DNA from 3 places in the Arthrobacter sp. TJ-170 genome. Region 1 is predicted to be linked to each of the others. Evidence: predicted binding sites of a transcription regulator. Region 1 holds the regulator's gene; each other region holds the start of a gene.
The links. Region 1 encodes LexA, which represses DNA repair genes until DNA is damaged. Its sites were predicted from a motif close to TCGAACANNTGTTCGA; they were not measured.
Positions count from the first base shown of each region.

Region 1 (5,795 bases):
CCCGATCATTCGCAGGGCGTCGACATCCTTCAGACCCTGCATGACTGCAGCAAAGGCACCGACACCGGGCACAACAAGTCCGTCGGCGTTCAGGACATCGTCGGCAGCCGCACTGAGTGTGACCTCAGCACCCACATGTTCGAGCGCACGCACAGCAGAGCGGATGTTCCCCGACCCGTAATCGAGCACGGTCACTTTCGGAGCACTCACAGCGCACCCTTGGTCGACGGGATGCCGGTGACGCGGGGATCCGGCTCAACTGCCGAGCGAAGGGCCCGTGCAAAAGCCTTGAACTGGGCCTCCACGATGTGGTGCGGATCCCTGCCCCCAAGGACGTTCATGTGAAGGCAGATCTGCGCATGCAGGGTGATGGCTTCGAAAACGTGGCGGGTGAGCGAACCGGTGAAGTGTCCGCCGATGAGGTGGTATTCCTGGCCGGCCGGCTCGCCCGAGTGGACGAGGTAGGGACGCCCGGAGATGTCGACGACAGCGTTCGCCAGAGCTTCGTCCAGCGGCACGGTTGCCTCGCCGAAGCGGCGGATTCCGGCTTTGTCACCGAGAGCTTCGCGCAGCACCTCGCCGAACGTGATTGCCACGTCCTCGACAGTGTGATGTACGTCGATGTGCGTATCACCGGTTGCCCTGACCGTGAGGTCGATCAGCGAGTGCTTCGCCAGAGCGGTCAACATGTGGTCGTAGAACGGCACAGAGGTGCTGATTTCAGAGCGGCCGGTGCCGTCGAGATCGAGTTCGACGAACACCGATGATTCGCTCGTGGTCCGCTCGCGTCGGGCAGCGCGTTGGACGGTAGCTTCCGCGGTCATGGGTTGTCCTTACGGTTGTAACGGCAACAGACGGGCAGTCGGCCCGTACGTGCATCCCCGTCTAGTTTAGGAGACGCTGGGCCGGATCAAAGATTCGAGGGTGTCAAGGAAGATGGTGGTCTCCTCCTGTGTACCGGCAGTAACCCGCAAGTGGTGCGGTATGCCGACGTCACGAATGAGGACTCCGGCATCAAGGAGGCCCTGCCACACTGCGCGCGGATCCTCGATGCCTCCAAACAGCACGAAATTGGAGTCCGACGGGGCAACAGGTAGACCCATGGCGGTAAGGCCGGACACAATGCGGTCCCTCTGCCGCTTGATCTCATCGACGTTGGCGAGCAGCTTCCCGGAGTGCGTCAGCGCCGCCACCGCCGTCGCTTGGGTGATCGCCGAGAGGTGGTACGGGAGGCGTACGAGCCGGAGGGCATCCGCGATTTCCGGCGCCGCGGCCAGGTATCCGAGGCGCGCTCCAGCGAGAGCGAACGCTTTGCTCATGGTGCGCGAGACGACAAGCCGTTCCCTCCCGGGCAGCAGATCGAGTGCACTGGGTGTGCCTGTGTGGGCGAACTCCGCGTACGCCTCATCCACAATAATGATCGCCTGGGCTGCTTCGCCTGCATCGTAGACCTCGGAGACAACGTCCAGGGAGAGGGCGGTGCCGGTCGGATTGTTGGGGCTGCACAGGAACACAATGTTCGCTCCTGTTGAAGCCACCTGCTCAGCGGTCGAGCGAACATCCTGGTCAAAGTTGTCCTGCCTCGTGCCTGCCAGGTACTCAGTCCCCGTAGACCCGGCCAGCAAGGGGTACATGGAGTAGGTGGGAGGGAAACCAAGAGCAGTTCGACCGGGGCCGCCGAAAGCAAGCAGGATGTGCTGGAGAACCTCGTTCGATCCGTTCGCTGCCCAGATATTGTCTGCGGTGAGGCCGTGCCCCAGATAGCTGGCGAGGTGCTCTCGGAGAAGCGTGAACTCGCGGTCGGGGTAGCGGTTGAGCCCTGCTACGGCTTCCTGCACCGCCTCAACGATCGCGCTCCGAACGTCCTCCGGGACCCCATGGGTATTCTCGTTGACGTTCAACAGGATGGGTACGTCTATCTGCGGAGCGCCGTACGGCTGGAGTCCGCGTAGGTTCTCTCGAATCGGCAGACGGCTGAGGCGTTCAAGCTGGTCGGTCACTACCAGAGTTTAAGGCCGTCGGATCCGCATTGAAGAATCCGTCGCGGGAGTGGAGCACTATTACGCAGTTCCGCACAAGCCTTTCACTCGTCATAGTCAAGATCTTCACCGGCTTCCGACAGGGATGTGGAGGGACTGGCCAGCCTGCACGGTGGAGGAGGCCAGAGCGTTCAGTTCGACGATCTCCTCGACTACAGCACGCGGATCCCGGTCAGGTGCATACTCTGCGGCGAGTGCCCATAGGGTCTCACCCGATGTCACATTGACGCGCACGGTGTTGGTGACTTCGCCCGCGCCTCCCGCGGCCTGTGCCTGCGAGGTGAAGAACGAACTGATGATGAGCAGCGCTGCGGCGAGAAGTGCGAGGGGTAGAGCGATCAGAACGATCCACCCGCGGCGCGTGAGATGCAGGCCGGATGGTGCGCCGTTTCCGCGGTTCGAACGCATTTCCAGCCGGAATGCTGGAACTGATCCTGCGATATGGAGCGTCGACATGGCGTCCACCTTTCTCGTTGTTTGGATGTCCCAACAGCTTTTTTCGAAGCTGTGTTCTATTCCTATCTGTTTATTCTTAGCATCTGTGCACTAATATTGTCGAGACTCGCTCGAACAAATGTTTGAAAAGGCGCGCCCCGTCCCATAGCGTTGCTGGCAAGGGTGACGGTCCGGCCGCTTCGAAAACCAGCTCATCACCCACCACTGACAAAACAGGTTGGCGAGCCGGCAGTCCGGGTCCAGCCAGAGGAAAGGGATGCATTCTCGTGGCAGATCTCAGTGCGGCGGAGGACATGACAGAGGTGTCTGATCCAGACGCCAAGCGCGGACGCGGGCGTCCGCGGGGCCGTGCCACACCAAAGGGAATGACACCCCGGCAGAAAAAGATTCTCGAGACCATTCAGCGGAGCGTCGCAGCGCACGGTTACCCGCCGTCCATGCGCGAAATCGGGGACATCGTCGGGCTTGCCAGCCTCTCAAGCGTCACGCACCAGCTCTCCCAGTTGGAGCGCATGGGCTACATCCGTCGCGACCCCAAGCGCCCCCGTGCCATGGAGATCCTGCTTCCCCTCACCCTCGGAGACGATGTACCGCGCATCCTGCCTTCCTCCGCTGAGGAAGAGGAACCAGCGCCGGTTTCGGCCGTTGACGCCGCCATGGTTCCGCTGGTCGGACGCATTGCCGCCGGCGGTCCTATCCTGGCGGACCAGCTGGTTGAAGACGTCATGCCGCTTCCCCGTCAGCTCGTCGGCCACGGAGAGCTTTTCATGCTGCGGGTGTCCGGCGACTCCATGATCGACGCCGCGATCTGTGACGGTGACTGGGTAGTGGTCCGCCGTCAGAGCAACGCGGAAAACGGAGACGTGGTGGCAGCGCTTCTGGATGATGAGGCCACTGTGAAGACGTTCCGGCAGCGGGATGGCCACACGTGGCTCCTACCGCAGAACACCAATTACGAGCCGATCCTCGGCGACCATGCCACCATCATGGGCAGAGTCGTTTCGGTGATGCGCGCCCTCTGACCGGCTCGCGAGCTAGACCGGTTGGGTAGCAGCAAGCCGGGAGAGAATCGCCAGCGCCGTCGCCCTGTCTGTCGTGGGCCAGAAAGGCGGGAGCGCGGCCCTGAGGAAGCCGCCGTAGCCGGCGGTTGCCAGGCGCGAGTCCAGTACGGCCACCATTCCCCTATCGTCCTGGGCGCGGATGAGCCGGCCCGCTCCCTGGGCAAGGCGGACCGCCGCATGGGTGGCGGAGACATGCATGAAGCCGTTCCCGCCAGCCTTCGCCACAGCACGGGTTCGCGCCGTCATGAGCGGATCATCGGGCCTTGGAAAAGGTATGCGGTCGATGGTGACCAGACGGCAGGAGGTTCCCGGCACATCGACGCCCTGCCATAGCGTCATCGTGCCGAAGAGACAGGTGTCGGGTTCCTCCGCGAACTGCTTCACCAGCGCGGACATTGAGGATTCGCCCTGGCAGAGGATTTCGACGTCGACCCTCTCCCGAAGCGCCTCAGCAGCATCTTCTGCTGCGCGCCTCGACGAGAACAGTCCGAGCGTTCCCCCGCGGGACGCCTTGATCAGCGCTTCGAGCTCGTCCAGCTGCTCCTCGGAGGTTCCGCGTCCTGGCTTGGGCAAGTCCTTGGCGACGTACAGAACGCCCTGCCGGGGATAGTCGAAAGGACTTCCGACGTCGACCCCGGTCCATGAAGGGGCGCCCTCGCCGGTGAGTCCCAGGGAGCCCGCGACCGGCCCGAACTCGGAACCGATCGCGAGTGTCGCTGACGTGAGCACGACGGTGTGATCCTCGAACAGGCCCCGCCTGAGACGCCCCGCAACGGAAAGTGGCGCGATGCTGATGGTAGCGGGTGAGGAATCGTCTGCTGCGGAGTATCCGGAGCCGGGGGTGAACGTGCTCGGACGGCTGGCCCACAGCACCTCTCCGGCGCCACCGGCTGCAACCATTCGCTCTGATAATTCGAGCAGCATCAGCAGACGCGAACGGGCCATCTGCCGACCGCCGTCCGCCGATTGCACGGACCCGTCGGAGCTCGACTCGGATAGAGCCAGCCTGCAGGCTTCACGTAGTTGGACGAGCGCGAGTTCCTGCTGCTCGTCGAGCCCCCCGGCCATCAAACCGGTGGGTTGAGCGTCGAACGCGCTCTCGAAGGCGCTTTGCGCGGCATGCAGTATGTCAGCGTTCGTGCCCAGATGGCGCCGCGCCGCGGAGGCTGCCGCTCCGATCAGCGCTCCCGAGAGTTGGCCGGACACCGCTGAGGTTACGCGGTCGTGCAGCTCGTGTGCCTCATCGATGACCACCACGTCGTGCTCTGGGAGCACCGCGAGCCCCTCGAACGCGTTGATTGCCAGCAGGGCATGATTGGTGATCACGATGTCCGCCTGCCCGGCTTTCTCCCGTGCCCGCTCGCTGAAGCATTCATCGGCAACGGGACACTTCTGGGCGCCGAGGCATTCCATCGAGGAGACGGAGACCTGCCGCCAGGCACGGTCACTGACTCCGGGGAGGAGTTCATCGCGATCACCGGTTTCCGTATCCTCGGCCCAGTCCCGCAACCGGACGATCTCCCGGCCAAGCGGGGTGGACGGTCCAGCTGCGGGGTGCGGTGACGCGGTGTCGCCGTCAAGAGAAAACAGCGCTCCTGAATCATCTTCCTCAGGGAACCCCCCGTCAGTCTTGTGCCGGCATACGTAGTTACTCCGCCCCTTGAGTAACGCAACGTTCACGGTCCGCGGGAGTGAGCCGTGCAGGGTGTCGAGGAGTCTCGGCAGATCGCGGTTAACGATCTGCGCCTGCAGTGCCAGGGTGGCGGTCGAAACGATGGAGGTCGTGTCGCTTTTCACCGCATGCGCAATCAAGGGAAGCAGGTATGCCAGCGACTTCCCGGTACCGGTGCCGGCCTGCACCAGCAGATGGGTGCCGGTGTCGATCGCTTCCTCCACCTGGCGCACCATCTCATGCTGTCCGCTGCGCTGCTGACCGCCCATCGCTTCCACGACATGGTCAAGCAGTTGAAGGGGACTTACGTTCCCTTCAGCCATGCCTGACGAATGGCTCCAGTTCCGCGGCCAGTCCTTCCCGGACCATCACGTCGACCTGTGTACCGTCTTCGACGTGCTCAAGGCGGAGGATCTCCGCATCCGGCTGGTGCAGACGGCTGACGACATCGCCCCGCTGGTAGGGCACGAGCAGGGTTAGTTTGACGCTGGGCCGCGGGATGGCCTGACTGATCAGTTCGAGGAGCTCTGCGATCCCCTGGCCGGTGCGGGCTGAAACGATCGCGTG
Region 1 is NZ_JBZCNL010000001.1:792,981-798,775, reverse strand. It holds gene hisH (imidazole glycerol phosphate synthase subunit HisH) at 1-210, opposite strand, end outside; gene hisB (imidazoleglycerol-phosphate dehydratase HisB) at 207-824, opposite strand; gene AC4D1W_RS03765 (histidinol-phosphate transaminase) at 891-2,000, opposite strand; gene AC4D1W_RS03760 (LysM peptidoglycan-binding domain-containing protein) at 2,106-2,495, opposite strand; gene lexA (transcriptional repressor LexA) at 2,789-3,517, shown strand; gene AC4D1W_RS03750 (ATP-dependent DNA helicase) at 3,530-5,551, opposite strand; gene hflX (GTPase HflX) at 5,544-5,795, opposite strand, start outside.

Region 2 (5,795 bases), on a different contig from region 1:
ACGTTGAGCAGTCGGGTGCGGACGCCGTCGTACTTGCTGAGCGCGGTCAGCAGGACGGTGCGGATGGGAACATTGATTCCTACGCCGAGCGTGTCGGTACCGCAGATCACCTTGAGCAGTCCCGCCTGGGCCAGTTGCTCCACCAGCCGCCGGTACTTCGGCAGCATTCCGGCGTGATGCACACCGATGCCGTGGCGTACCAGCCGGTTCAGCGTCTTGCCGAAGCCGGACGAGAACCGGAAGTTCGCAATGAGCGCCGCAATCCGATCCTTCTCCTCACGCGTGCAGACGTTGACGCTCATCAGGTTCTGTGCGCGCTCAATCGCTTCCGCCTGGCTGAAGTGCACCACATAGACGGGCGCCTGATGCGTCGACAGCAGCTCCTCGAGTGCTTCCTGGAGCGGGTTTTCTGAGTAGTAGAAGTTGAGCGGAATGGGCCGGTCCGCGGAACTGACCAGCACCGTCGCACGCCCTGTCCGCTCAGTAAGTTCCTTTTCGAAACGCTCGACGTCGCCGAGTGTTGCGGACATCAGGAGGAACTGGGCCTGCGGAAGCTCCAGGAGCGGTACCTGCCAGGCCCAGCCGCGCTGCGGGTCCGAATAGAAGTGGAACTCGTCCATGATAACGGTGCCGACATCCGCGCGGTCACCCTCGCGCAGCGCGATATTCGCCAGGATTTCCGCGGTACAGCAGATAATGGGAGCGTCCTGGTTCACGCCCGAGTCACCGGTGACCATACCGACATTCTCAGCGCCGAAGATCGCGCACAGTGCAAAGAACTTCTCGGAGACCAGCGCCTTGATAGGAGCGGTGTAGTAGCTCCGGCGTCCTTCAGCGATCGCGTGGAAATGGGCCGCAACGGCTACCAGCGACTTCCCGGAACCGGTGGGAGTCGCGAGGATCACGTTGTTCCCGGATACGAGCTCGAGAACGGCCTCGTCCTGCGCGGGGTACAGGGTGATTCCCGTGCTCTCGGACCACGAATGAAAAGCTGAGTACACGGCGTCGGCGTCGAGTGTGCCCGGGCGCCCGGTCTGGGGGAGGTGGTCCTGGATGCTCATGTCCTCCCAGCCTATCCGGTCGACCTGACGTACGCTCACGGCGCCCGCCCCTCACGAGTGCTCGCCGCGGTCCCTCGACCGTAGGCTTAGGGTCATGCGCTGGGACCCCGCACAGTACGCCGTCTTTTCCGATTACCGTTCCCGACCCTTCTTCGACCTCGTGGGACGCATCGGCCATTCCGCCCCGCGGCAGGTCGTCGATCTGGGCTGTGGATCCGGTGAACTCACCGCTTTGCTTGCGCTCAGGTGGCCGGACGCCCCGGTGCTTGGCATCGATTCCTCCCGGGAGATGATCGAGCGCGCCGAGCGACTGGATGACACACCCTCGAACCTGTCCTTCGCCGTGGCGGATGTCCGCGACTGGGCGCCGGAGCCGGGCACCGACGTCGTTGTTTCCAACGCAGTGCTGCAGTGGGTCCCGGGCCATCAGGCCCTGCTCGCGCGATGGGCAGCGGAACTTGGGCAGGGCGCCTGGCTGGCGTTCCAGGTCCCCGGCAACTTCTCCGCGCCTTCGCACGTGCTGATGCGCACACTGGCGGAGTCGGAGCGCTGGAAAGCGCAGCTTGGTTCGGTCCTGAGGCACGACGACGCCGTCAGCGCACCGCACGAATACCACCGCCTTCTGCGCTTCGCAGGCCTGGATACCGACGCGTGGGAGACCACTTACCAGCATCTGCTCGCCGGAGCGGATCCCGTGCTCCAGTGGGTTCGGGGGACCGGCCTGCGTCCGGTGCTCGATGCGCTTCCTGCCGTAGAGGCGGCGGAGTTTGAGCGCACCTATGCCGACATGCTCGCCGATGCGTATCCCCGCGAGCCCGACGGCGGCACGATCTTCCCGTTCAGGCGGATCTTTGCGGTGGGCGTCAAGCCTGCACCTGCGGCCTCACCAGCCGCGTGAGCGCCATTCCGGGAGCGACGGCCGCTCCGCACCGAGCGTGGTCGGTTTCCCATGGCCGGGATGGACGATCGTATCGTCGTCAAACTTGTTGAAGAGGCGCTCCACCACGTCCTTGTACAGGGACTCGAAACGCTCCGGATCCCCGCCCGTGTTGCCGAGGCCACCGGGGAAGAGGGAATCACCCGTGAACAGGTGGACCGGACCGTTGGGGTCCCGGTAAGCGAGCGCCACCGACCCGGGAGTATGACCACGCAGTGAGATGGCTTCCAGCGTGAACCCGGCGAAGGTGCCGATATCCCCATTCCTGAGCGAAACATCGGTGGGCACCGCAATGTCATCGACATCGTCCACGCCAGCAGCGGTGCGGGCGCCCGTCGCGCCCACCACACCGGCCAGCGCACGCACATGGTCCCAGTGTGAGTGGGTCGTGACAATGAGGGCGAGCTTCGCGGGAACGTCGGCATCCTGTGCGCCGTCGGCGATCAAACGCTGGATGGCGGGAGCGTCGTCGGCGGCGTCGATGAGGACCTGCGCTCCGGTCGCCTTCGCTGTGATGAGGTAGACGTTGTTATCCATCTCGCTGACAGAGATGCTCCGGATGGTCACCTCGGAAAGGTCATGCATGCTGGCCACTCTAGTACCGATGGTGATGCACCACACCGCATGGCAGAATGTGAGCACCCTTCCACTGTCGTCCAGGAGCGCGCACCGTGAATTCTGATGTATCGGCGTGGCTGCGGATCGATTCGAACAGCTCAGTGCCTCCGTATGAACAGCTGCGTGTTCAGATCCTGGACGCTGCCAATGACGGCTCCCTGCCGGTTGGTACGCGTCTGCCGCCCGTGCGGACTCTCGCGGGGCACCTCGGCGTGGCAGTCAATACGGTCGCGCGGGCCTACCGGGAACTGGAACAGGCGCACATAGTTGTCACCCGCTCGCGGGCGGGGACCGTCGTCGCGGCGGCGGGGGACGAGGCACGGCGCAAGGCAGCGGAAGGCGCGGCCGAATACGCCCGCCTCATCAAGGCCAACGGACTCACCGAGGAGGAAGCAGTCTCCTACCTGCGCGCGGCTCTGCGCCGTCGGTGAACATTTTGCGCGACACGCCGCCTATGGCGCCGTTCGAACAAGTCTTCGAACGGTGTTTCCTCTAAAGTGGGATGGTGTCTATAGCAACCTCCGTGGATTCCGCCCTGTCCCACCCTGACAAAATGCCGCAGGACCTCTCGCGGCTCATCGTCAAGGGCGCACGGGAACACAACCTGCGCAACGTGGATCTCGACCTGCCGCGGGACGCGATGATCGTCTTCACCGGCCTGTCCGGCTCCGGTAAATCCTCCCTTGCCTTCGACACCATCTTCGCCGAGGGCCAGCGCCGCTACGTCGAGTCGCTCTCTGCCTACGCCCGCCAGTTCCTCGGCCAGGTGGACAAGCCGGACGTTGACTTCATCGAGGGCTTGTCGCCGGCGGTGTCCATCGACCAAAAATCCACCAGCAAGAACCCGCGCTCCACCGTCGGAACCATTACCGAGATCTACGACTACATGCGGTTGTTGTGGGCCCGCGTGGGGAGGCCGCATTGCCCGGTGTGCGGTGAAGCGGTCACCAAGCAGACTCCGCAGCAGGTCGTCGACCAGCTCATGGAACTCGAAGAGGGCACCCGCTTCCAGGTACTTGCGCCCGTGGTGCGAGGCCGCAAGGGCGAATTCGTGGATCTCTTCCAGGACCTGGCGGCAAAGGGCTACTCGCGTGCGCGGGTAGACGACGAACTTGTTCAACTGACCGATCCGCCCAAGCTGGGCAAGCAGTTCAAGCACACCATAGAGGTGGTGGTGGACCGGCTGGTCATCAAGCCCGGCATCCGGCAACGGCTCACCGATTCAGTCGAAACAGCGCTCAAACTCGCCGAGGGCCGGGTGCTTGCGGACTTCGTCGACCTGGACTCGGACGATCCCCACCGTTTGCGTGCATTCTCGGAGAACCTGGCGTGCCCCAATGAGCACCCGCTCGCGATCGACGAAATCGAGCCGCGATCGTTCTCCTTCAACAATCCCTTCGGGGCCTGTCCCGCCTGCACGGGCATCGGCACCAAACTCGAGGTTGATGAGGAACTCGTCGTTCCCAACCCCGACCTCTCGCTCCGTGAGGGAGCTATAGCGCCTTGGGCGCTCGGCACAGCCACGCTCGAGTACTGGACCCGTCTCCTGGAGGGACTGTCCAAGGAACTGAACTTCTCCATGGACGCGGCCTGGAAGAAGCTGCCCGCGCACGCCCGTGATGCCGCCCTGTACGGCAAGGACCACAAGGTCGTGGTGCAGTATCGCAACCGCTTCGGTCGCGAACGGAAGTACAGCACCGGGTTCGAGGGCGCCGTCCAGTACATTCACCGAAAGCACCTCGAGACGGAGTCCGACTACGCGCGGGATCGCTACGAGGAATACATGCGGCAGGTCCCATGCCCGGAATGCGGGGGAGCGCGGCTGAACCCGGCATCGCTGTCCGTCCTGATCAACGGGCGGTCGATCGCCGAGGTGGCTGCGCTGCCCATGCGGGACTGCGCCGACTTCCTGAACAACCTTGTCCTCACGGGACGTGAAGCCCAGATCGCGTCCCAGGTGCTGAAGGAGATCCAGGCTCGGCTCCGCTTCCTTCTCGATGTTGGACTTGAGTACCTCAACCTCGAACGGGCTGCGGGAACGCTCTCCGGCGGGGAGGCACAGCGCATACGCCTTGCCACCCAGATCGGATCCGGCCTGGTGGGAGTCCTGTACGTCCTGGACGAGCCCTCCATCGGGCTCCACCAGCGCGACAACCGGCGTCTGATTGAGACCCTGACCCGGCTGCGGAACCTGGGAAACACACTGATCGTCGTCGAGCATGACGAGGACACCATCAACGAGGCTGACTGGATTGTCGACATCGGCCCCGGCGCCGGTGAGCACGGGGGGCAGGTTGTCCACTCGGGTTCGCTGGAGGATCTCCTCCGGAACGAGCAGTCCATCACCGGCGATTACCTGTCGGGTCGGCGGAAGATCGAGCCGCCGGCCAAACGTCGCAAGATCGACCGCTCCAGGCAGCTCAAAGTCGTGGGCGCCCGCGAACACAATTTGAAGGGCGTAGACGCAACCTTCCCGCTGGGTGTGCTGACTGCGGTGACGGGCGTGAGTGGATCGGGCAAGTCGACGCTGGTCAACGAAATTCTGTACAAGGTTCTCGCCAACAAGCTCAACGGTGCAAAGCAGGTTGCCGGACGCCATCGCCGGATCGATGGACTGCAGCACCTCGACAAGGTAATCCACGTGGACCAGGGCCCGATCGGCAGGACCCCGCGATCCAATCCAGCCACCTACACCGGGGTCTTCGACAACATTCGCAAGTTGTTCGCGGAGACCACCGAGGCGAAGGTCCGGGGCTACCTGCCCGGCAGGTTCTCCTTCAACGTCAAGGGCGGGCGCTGCGAGGCCTGCTCCGGCGACGGCACGCTGAAGATCGAAATGAATTTCCTGCCCGATGTCTATGTGCCGTGCGAGGTGTGTCACGGCGCGCGCTACAACCGGGAAACACTTGAGGTGCACTACAAGGGAAAAACCATTGCGGATGTGCTGGACATGCCGATCGAGGAGGCAGCGGAGTTCTTTGCAGCGTTCACCCCGATCGCACGGCACCTGAACACCCTGGTTGACGTCGGTCTCGGCTACGTACGCCTGGGACAGCCGGCCACCACCCTCTCCGGCGGCGAAGCGCAGCGTGTGAAGCTCGCCAGTGAATTGCAGAAGCGATCTAACGGACGCAGTATCTACGTCCTCGATGAACCCACAACCGGGCTCCACTTCGAAG
Region 2 is NZ_JBZCNL010000005.1:261,819-267,613, reverse strand. It holds gene AC4D1W_RS11600 (DEAD/DEAH box helicase) at 1-1,061, opposite strand, end outside; gene AC4D1W_RS11595 (trans-aconitate 2-methyltransferase) at 1,156-1,959, shown strand; gene AC4D1W_RS11590 (MBL fold metallo-hydrolase) at 1,945-2,583, opposite strand; gene AC4D1W_RS11585 (GntR family transcriptional regulator) at 2,670-3,047, shown strand; gene uvrA (excinuclease ABC subunit UvrA) at 3,170-5,795, shown strand, end outside.
Region 2: uvrA (excinuclease ABC subunit UvrA) is a predicted target of LexA. The motif match lies at 3,081-3,096, and genes of this name have one in related genera.

Region 3 (5,795 bases), on a different contig from region 1:
CTGGTTCCTCGGGTCTCCCGAGCCGATGGCGAACAGCCGTTCGGTGACCTCACGGAAGGTCTGAGTTGCCTCATCGTTGAAGTCGATGTTGACAACCCACTCATTCAGGGTCTGGCCCTGCGCACTGCGGGCCATACCGTAATCAGCAGACTCAATCTCGGTGCCACGAACCTCAACCGGTCCAAGGATGTACTTGCCCTGGGTATCCGGTTCACAGGCGACCATGGGCTGATCAGCCGGAGCCGGCTCCACTGCAGGCTGCAGGGCCTCTGGACTGGTGCAGTCAGTGGATTCGAATTCCTGCAGGACTTCGGGCGTGATCCAGTTCGGGTCGCTGGCGTTCGTGGGCTCCGCAGTCGGTGTCGGCAGCTGATCTTCCGGTGTCGGCGTTTCAGCCGCCGGAGCCAGCCCGGGTCCACCGAGCAGTACAGGCCGGAACTCCATCTGGGCGGACGCCTGGATCAGTTCACGTGTCTCCGGTTCAGGTATGCCCGGCAGCGCGACGATCACATTTCGTCCGGACTGGGTGCTGATCTCTGCCTCAGCCACACCGCTGCCGTCGACACGCTGGCGGATGATTTCAACCGCCTGGTCCAACTGCTCGGGCGTGATCTCGTCACTGCCTCCCTGAACCTGCGGCGAAAGAATCATCTGCGTACCGCCCTCGAGGTCGAGGGCAAGCTTTGGTGTCCAGCTGGCGTTGCTCCACAGCGAGCCGCCGCCGAGCAGCAGCGCAAGGAGTGCGAAGACTACGCCGAGCCACACGAGGGTGCGTTTGGCGGCGGAGCCTGGGCCTGTTCGTGCCATGGTGCGTGAATCCTTAAGTGTTGGAACTCGAGACTTGACTTCGGCCATCGGGGCGGCCGAATCAGGATTACTGGTCTTTGTCGTTTCGGTTGCGGGGGTTCTCCCTATTCAACCGCTCAACTGTTTCCTCTGGAGTCTCCTCGCGAAGGGGACGGTCCGCGTCCGTGTCCGCGGTGGTCAGAGACGACGCGTCATCGGGAACCGTGTGCTCTTCCTCAACCACAGGCTCCGGAGTAACGACCTTGCTCAGCGTTTGGGTGTGAACGGTGGCGGTAACACCGGGCGAGATCTCAATGAGTGCCTTGTTGTTGTCATCATCGAGCGAGACGATGGTGCCGAACAGCCCGAAGTTGGTCATGACCTCGGTACCCGGAAGCATCTGGGTACGCTGCGCGGCGACCTCCTGCTTCATCTTCCGCTGCTTGCGGAACATGGTGAAGATCAGGAAGGCGAGGGCCAGCGGAAGGAGCAGGCTGAAGATATCAAACCCGCCACCCGTTGTCTGAGTGGTCTGGGCAACTACATTTGCGAGCACAGAAAAAATCCGTTTCTATATTTGGTCAGCGCAGCCGGACGCCATGCATGCGAACCGACACCGAGTTCCGCGGCCACGCACGGTCTGCGGGAGTACTGCTTTCACGGCCCCTGTTTTCGCAAAGACGAAAACGGAGCAGGGAACCTTCAACAGCGACTCCGTAGCTTTTGACCGCGCGGTGTGCCACACGTCATATCAGTCTACGGTGAACACGGAGCAAGTTACGCACTAGCCCTCGTTGCGGCTCCACCCCGTCTCAGCACCCATCCCGCTTTCGATCTGCGGAACGGAATCCTCCTGGTACACGGAGAACAGGTCCTCCGGCATGGCAGCGGCCACTGTTGGAGGCATGGCGAGCCCGAGGTGCTCCCACGCAGCCGCGGTGGCGATGCGTCCGCGGGGGGTCCGCCCAAGCATTCCTTCCCGGACGAGATACGGCTCAGCGACCGTCTCAACCGTCTCGGGTTCCTCCCCCACCGCTATGGCGAGGGTGGACAGGCCAACCGGCCCGCCGTTGAACTTCGTCACCAATGCGGTCAGGACAGCCCGGTCCAGACGGTCAAGCCCTTTGGCGTCCACCTCGTACATGTCCAGCGCGGCACCGGCGCACCTGGCATCGATGACATCCACGTTGTTCACCAGAGCCCAGTCGCGCACCCGGCGCAACAGCCTGTTCGCGATTCTGGGTGTGCCCCGCGACCGCCCGGCCACCTCGGCAAAGGCCGCGGAGTTGACCCTCATGTCCATCATCATTGCCGAGCGCCGGAGTACGAGTTCAAGTTCGGCCGTGGAGTAAAACTCCAGATGCCCTGTAAAGCCGAAGCGGTCACGCAGGGGTCCAGGCAACAATCCGGCCCGCGTAGTCGCCCCGACAAGGGTGAACGGTGGAAGGTCCAGCGGAATCGCCGTGGCACCCGGTCCCTTGCCGACGATAATGTCCACCCGGAAGTCTTCCATGGCCATGTAGAGCATTTCCTCGGCTGGGCGGGACATACGGTGGATCTCGTCGAGGAACAGCACTTCACCTTCGGTGAGCGAGGAAAGAATAGCCGCGAGGTCGCCGGCGTGCTGAATGGCGGGGCCGGAACTGATGCGCAGCGGTGCGTTCATTTCGGCCGCGATGATCATTGCGAGGGTGGTCTTGCCAAGCCCCGGAGGCCCGGAGAGCAACACATGATCAGCGCTCCGGCCGCGCATACGCGATGCTTCAAGAACCAGTGACAGCTGGCGGCGCACTCTGGTCTGACCGACGAAGTCGTCCAGGTTCTTGGGGCGGAGGGCTGCCTCGACCGCGCGGTCCTCGGGGTCAACCGAGGGAGAAACAAGGGGCTGTTCCTGATCTTCCGCCATCAGTTCACCGAGGCCCGTGCCGAGCTGCGCGCCCCGTCCTGGCCAAGCCTACGCAGGGTGAGTTTGAGGATGGAACCGACATCACCGGTTGCTGCAATCTCCGGCGATTCCTTCACCGCCGAGTCGATGGCTGAGCCGGCGTCCTTCTCCGACCAGCCCAGGCCCATTATGGCGGCGAGGACCTGGGACTGCCAGGCGCCCGCTGCTGTGGTCGGGGAGTCCGTCTCGAGCGGAACGAGCTTGTCGGCGAGTTCAAGCACAATGCGCCGGGCGCCCTTGGGGCCGATTCCGGGTACCTTACTGAACGCCTTGTCATCTCCCGAGGACGCAGCCGTCCGGATGGCGGCCGGCGGGTGAACCGCGAGGACCGCAAGCGCCAGCCTGGGGCCCACTCCACTGACTCCGAGCAGGGTTTCGAAGACCTCCCGCTCCTCCGTGTCAGTGAATCCAAAGAGGGTCATGGAGTCCTCGCGGACGATCATCGAGGTGAAGACCCTAGCCTGGCTGCCCAGACGGAGGGTGGAGAGGGTCTGGGGAGTTGCCTGTACCTGCATCCCGAACCCGTTGACGTCGAGAACGGCCGAGTGCAGGCCTACATGGCTTACTGTCCCGGTCAGAGAGCTGATCATGTGTGCGGCTCCAGGAGCTGAGGATGGAAAGGAATATCACCGAACATATCTACGAATCAGCGTACGGGCAGGGACCGACTATTTCGTTTCCGCCACACCGGGACCAGCCATCGGTGCCTGATCCGCAGGCGGCAGCTCAGCGCCGTCGTCGCGCTTTGGCTTCAGCCTCTGCCCACAGCCGTTGGGCTGCGGTCTGTCCGGAACCGCCCTGCGTCCTTACGGAAGCGGATGACCCGGTGCGCCAGGCGTGCGTGATGGCAAGCGCAAGAGCGTCGGCAGCATCCGCCGGCGTGGGCGCGGAGGCGAGCCGCAGAATCTTCGTAACCATCTTGGTGACCGCCGCCTTATCGGACTGACCGTTGCCGGTCACGGCGGCCTTCACCTCAGTCGGCGTATGGAGGGCAACCGGAATCCCCCGGCGCGCAGCAGCCGCAATCACCACCCCGGAAGCCTGGGCGGTTCCCATCACGGTGCTCACGTTGAGCTGGCTGAAGACGCGTTCGACGGCGAGAACGTCCGGTGCGTGCGTGTCGAGCCAGATGTCCACCGACTCCGCAATCATCAACAGCCGGCGGTCGAGAGTGTGGTCCGAGGGAGTGCCGACCACCCCGACCGCCACAAGCGTGGCGCGACGGTTCGGCTCGACATCGACCACAGCGAGCCCGCAGCGGGTGAGCCCGGGGTCAACCCCCATGACGCGCAGCGTCATCGGTGTTGACCCGGGCGCGCGGCGACAGAACTAATCGTCGCTCTCCAGCTCGGCCATGACGTCCTCGTTCAGGTCTGCGTTCGAGTACACGTTCTGGACGTCGTCAAGCTCTTCGAGCGCGTCCACCAGCTTGAGGAACTTGCGTGCCGCGTCTGCGTCAAGTTCCACCTGCATTGACGGGACAAATTCAATCTCATCGGTCTCGTACTCGATGCCGGCCTCTTCGAGCCCCGCGACGACCGCGCGCAGGTCAGTCGGTTCGGAATGAACATCGAACGAGTCGCCGGATTCCTTGACTTCCTCGGCACCGGCGTCGAGGACGGCCATCAGGACATCGTCTTCCGAGAGGTTATTCTTCGGCAGCGAGACAACGCCCTTGCGTGCGAACAGGTACGCAACGGAGCCGGGATCTGCAACCGTACCCCCGTTGCGGGTGATGGCGACGCGGACCTCTGACGCTGCACGGTTCTTGTTGTCCGTCAGGCACTCGATGAGCAGAGCGGATCCCTGCGGTCCGCGCGCTTCATAGATGATCTCGGAGTAGTCGACGACCTCGCCGGTCAGGCCTGCGCCACGCTTGATCGCACGGTCGATGTTGTCGTTGGGCACAGAGGTCTTCTTGGCCTTCTGTACGGCAAGTTCCAGCGCGGGGTTACCGGACATATCCGCACCGCCGGCGCGGGCAGCAACCTCAATGTTCTTGATCAGCTTGGCGAAGGACTTTGCGCGCTTGGCGTCAATCACGGCCTTCTTGTGTTTGGTGGTAGCCCATTTAGAGTGCCCCGACATGCTCTGCCCTTCTTTTGGCGATCATCGATAGGAAAAGCTCGTGGATGCGGTGCTCACCGGTGACCTCCGGATGGAAGCTGGTGGCGAGCAGGTTTCCCGAGCGGACTGCGACAATTCTAGCGACCGGCCGCGCTTCATCCTTGTCGGCGTCGCGGCCGGCTCCGTGTTCTGCGGGCGGCGTATCCGGTGCGTCGACCTGTGCAAGGATCTTGACCGATTCCCCGACCTTCTCCACCCACGGCGCACGGATGAACACGGCGTGGACGTCAACGCCGTCGCCTGGCAGCTCATCGAACGGCAGGTCCGTCTCGAAGGACTCGCGCTGCCGGCCGAAAGCATTGCGGCGGACTACAATATCCAGCCCGCCGAGCGTCTGCTGCGGATTGCCCTTCAGATCCAGCGAGGGATCGGCGATGGTGTCCGCCAACATGATCATCCCCGCACAGGACCCGTAAACCGGGAATCCGTCCCGGATGCGCCGGCGCAGAGGTTCGGCGAGGTCGAAGGCGCGGGTGAGCTTGTCCATGGTGGTGGATTCACCGCCGGGGATGATGAGGCCCTCGGCCTGCTCCAGTTCGCTGGCACGACGGACCGGAAAGGCTTCTCCGCCCAGGGATTCGATCACCCGGATATGCTCGCGTACATCACCCTGCACGGCGAGAACGCCGACGCGCAGGGTGGAGCCTTCGGAAGGAATGGTGGAAGTCACCACTCCATTCTAGTTTGGCGCGGGGCGGTCCCTGCGAATCGGCCTCCATCACCGCCGCCTCGACCACAGACGTCATGCCTGTGCGCCGTTCAAAGCACGATAAGTTAGAGACCATGTCTGGTCTGTCTAGCTTGAGCGTGCCCCTGGGCAAAACAGTTCGGGCACTTTCGCGTCTGCGCGGCGGTGGTTCGGCATTCCCGGGTCTGGTGGTTGAACGCATCGACCCCGGATTCATGGCGCGGGCCCTACGGAACCTACCCAAGGGTG
Region 3 is NZ_JBZCNL010000005.1:322,001-327,795, forward strand. It holds gene secD (protein translocase subunit SecD) at 1-807, opposite strand, end outside; gene AC4D1W_RS11820 (preprotein translocase subunit YajC) at 875-1,342, opposite strand; gene ruvB (Holliday junction branch migration DNA helicase RuvB) at 1,571-2,692, opposite strand; gene ruvA (Holliday junction branch migration protein RuvA) at 2,692-3,321, opposite strand; gene ruvC (crossover junction endodeoxyribonuclease RuvC) at 3,458-4,030, opposite strand; gene AC4D1W_RS11840 (YebC/PmpR family DNA-binding transcriptional regulator) at 4,061-4,819, opposite strand; gene pdxT (pyridoxal 5'-phosphate synthase glutaminase subunit PdxT) at 4,803-5,528, opposite strand; gene AC4D1W_RS11850 (DUF1727 domain-containing protein) at 5,642-5,795, shown strand, end outside.
Region 3: ruvA (Holliday junction branch migration protein RuvA) is a predicted target of LexA. The motif match lies at 3,361-3,376, and genes of this name have one in related genera.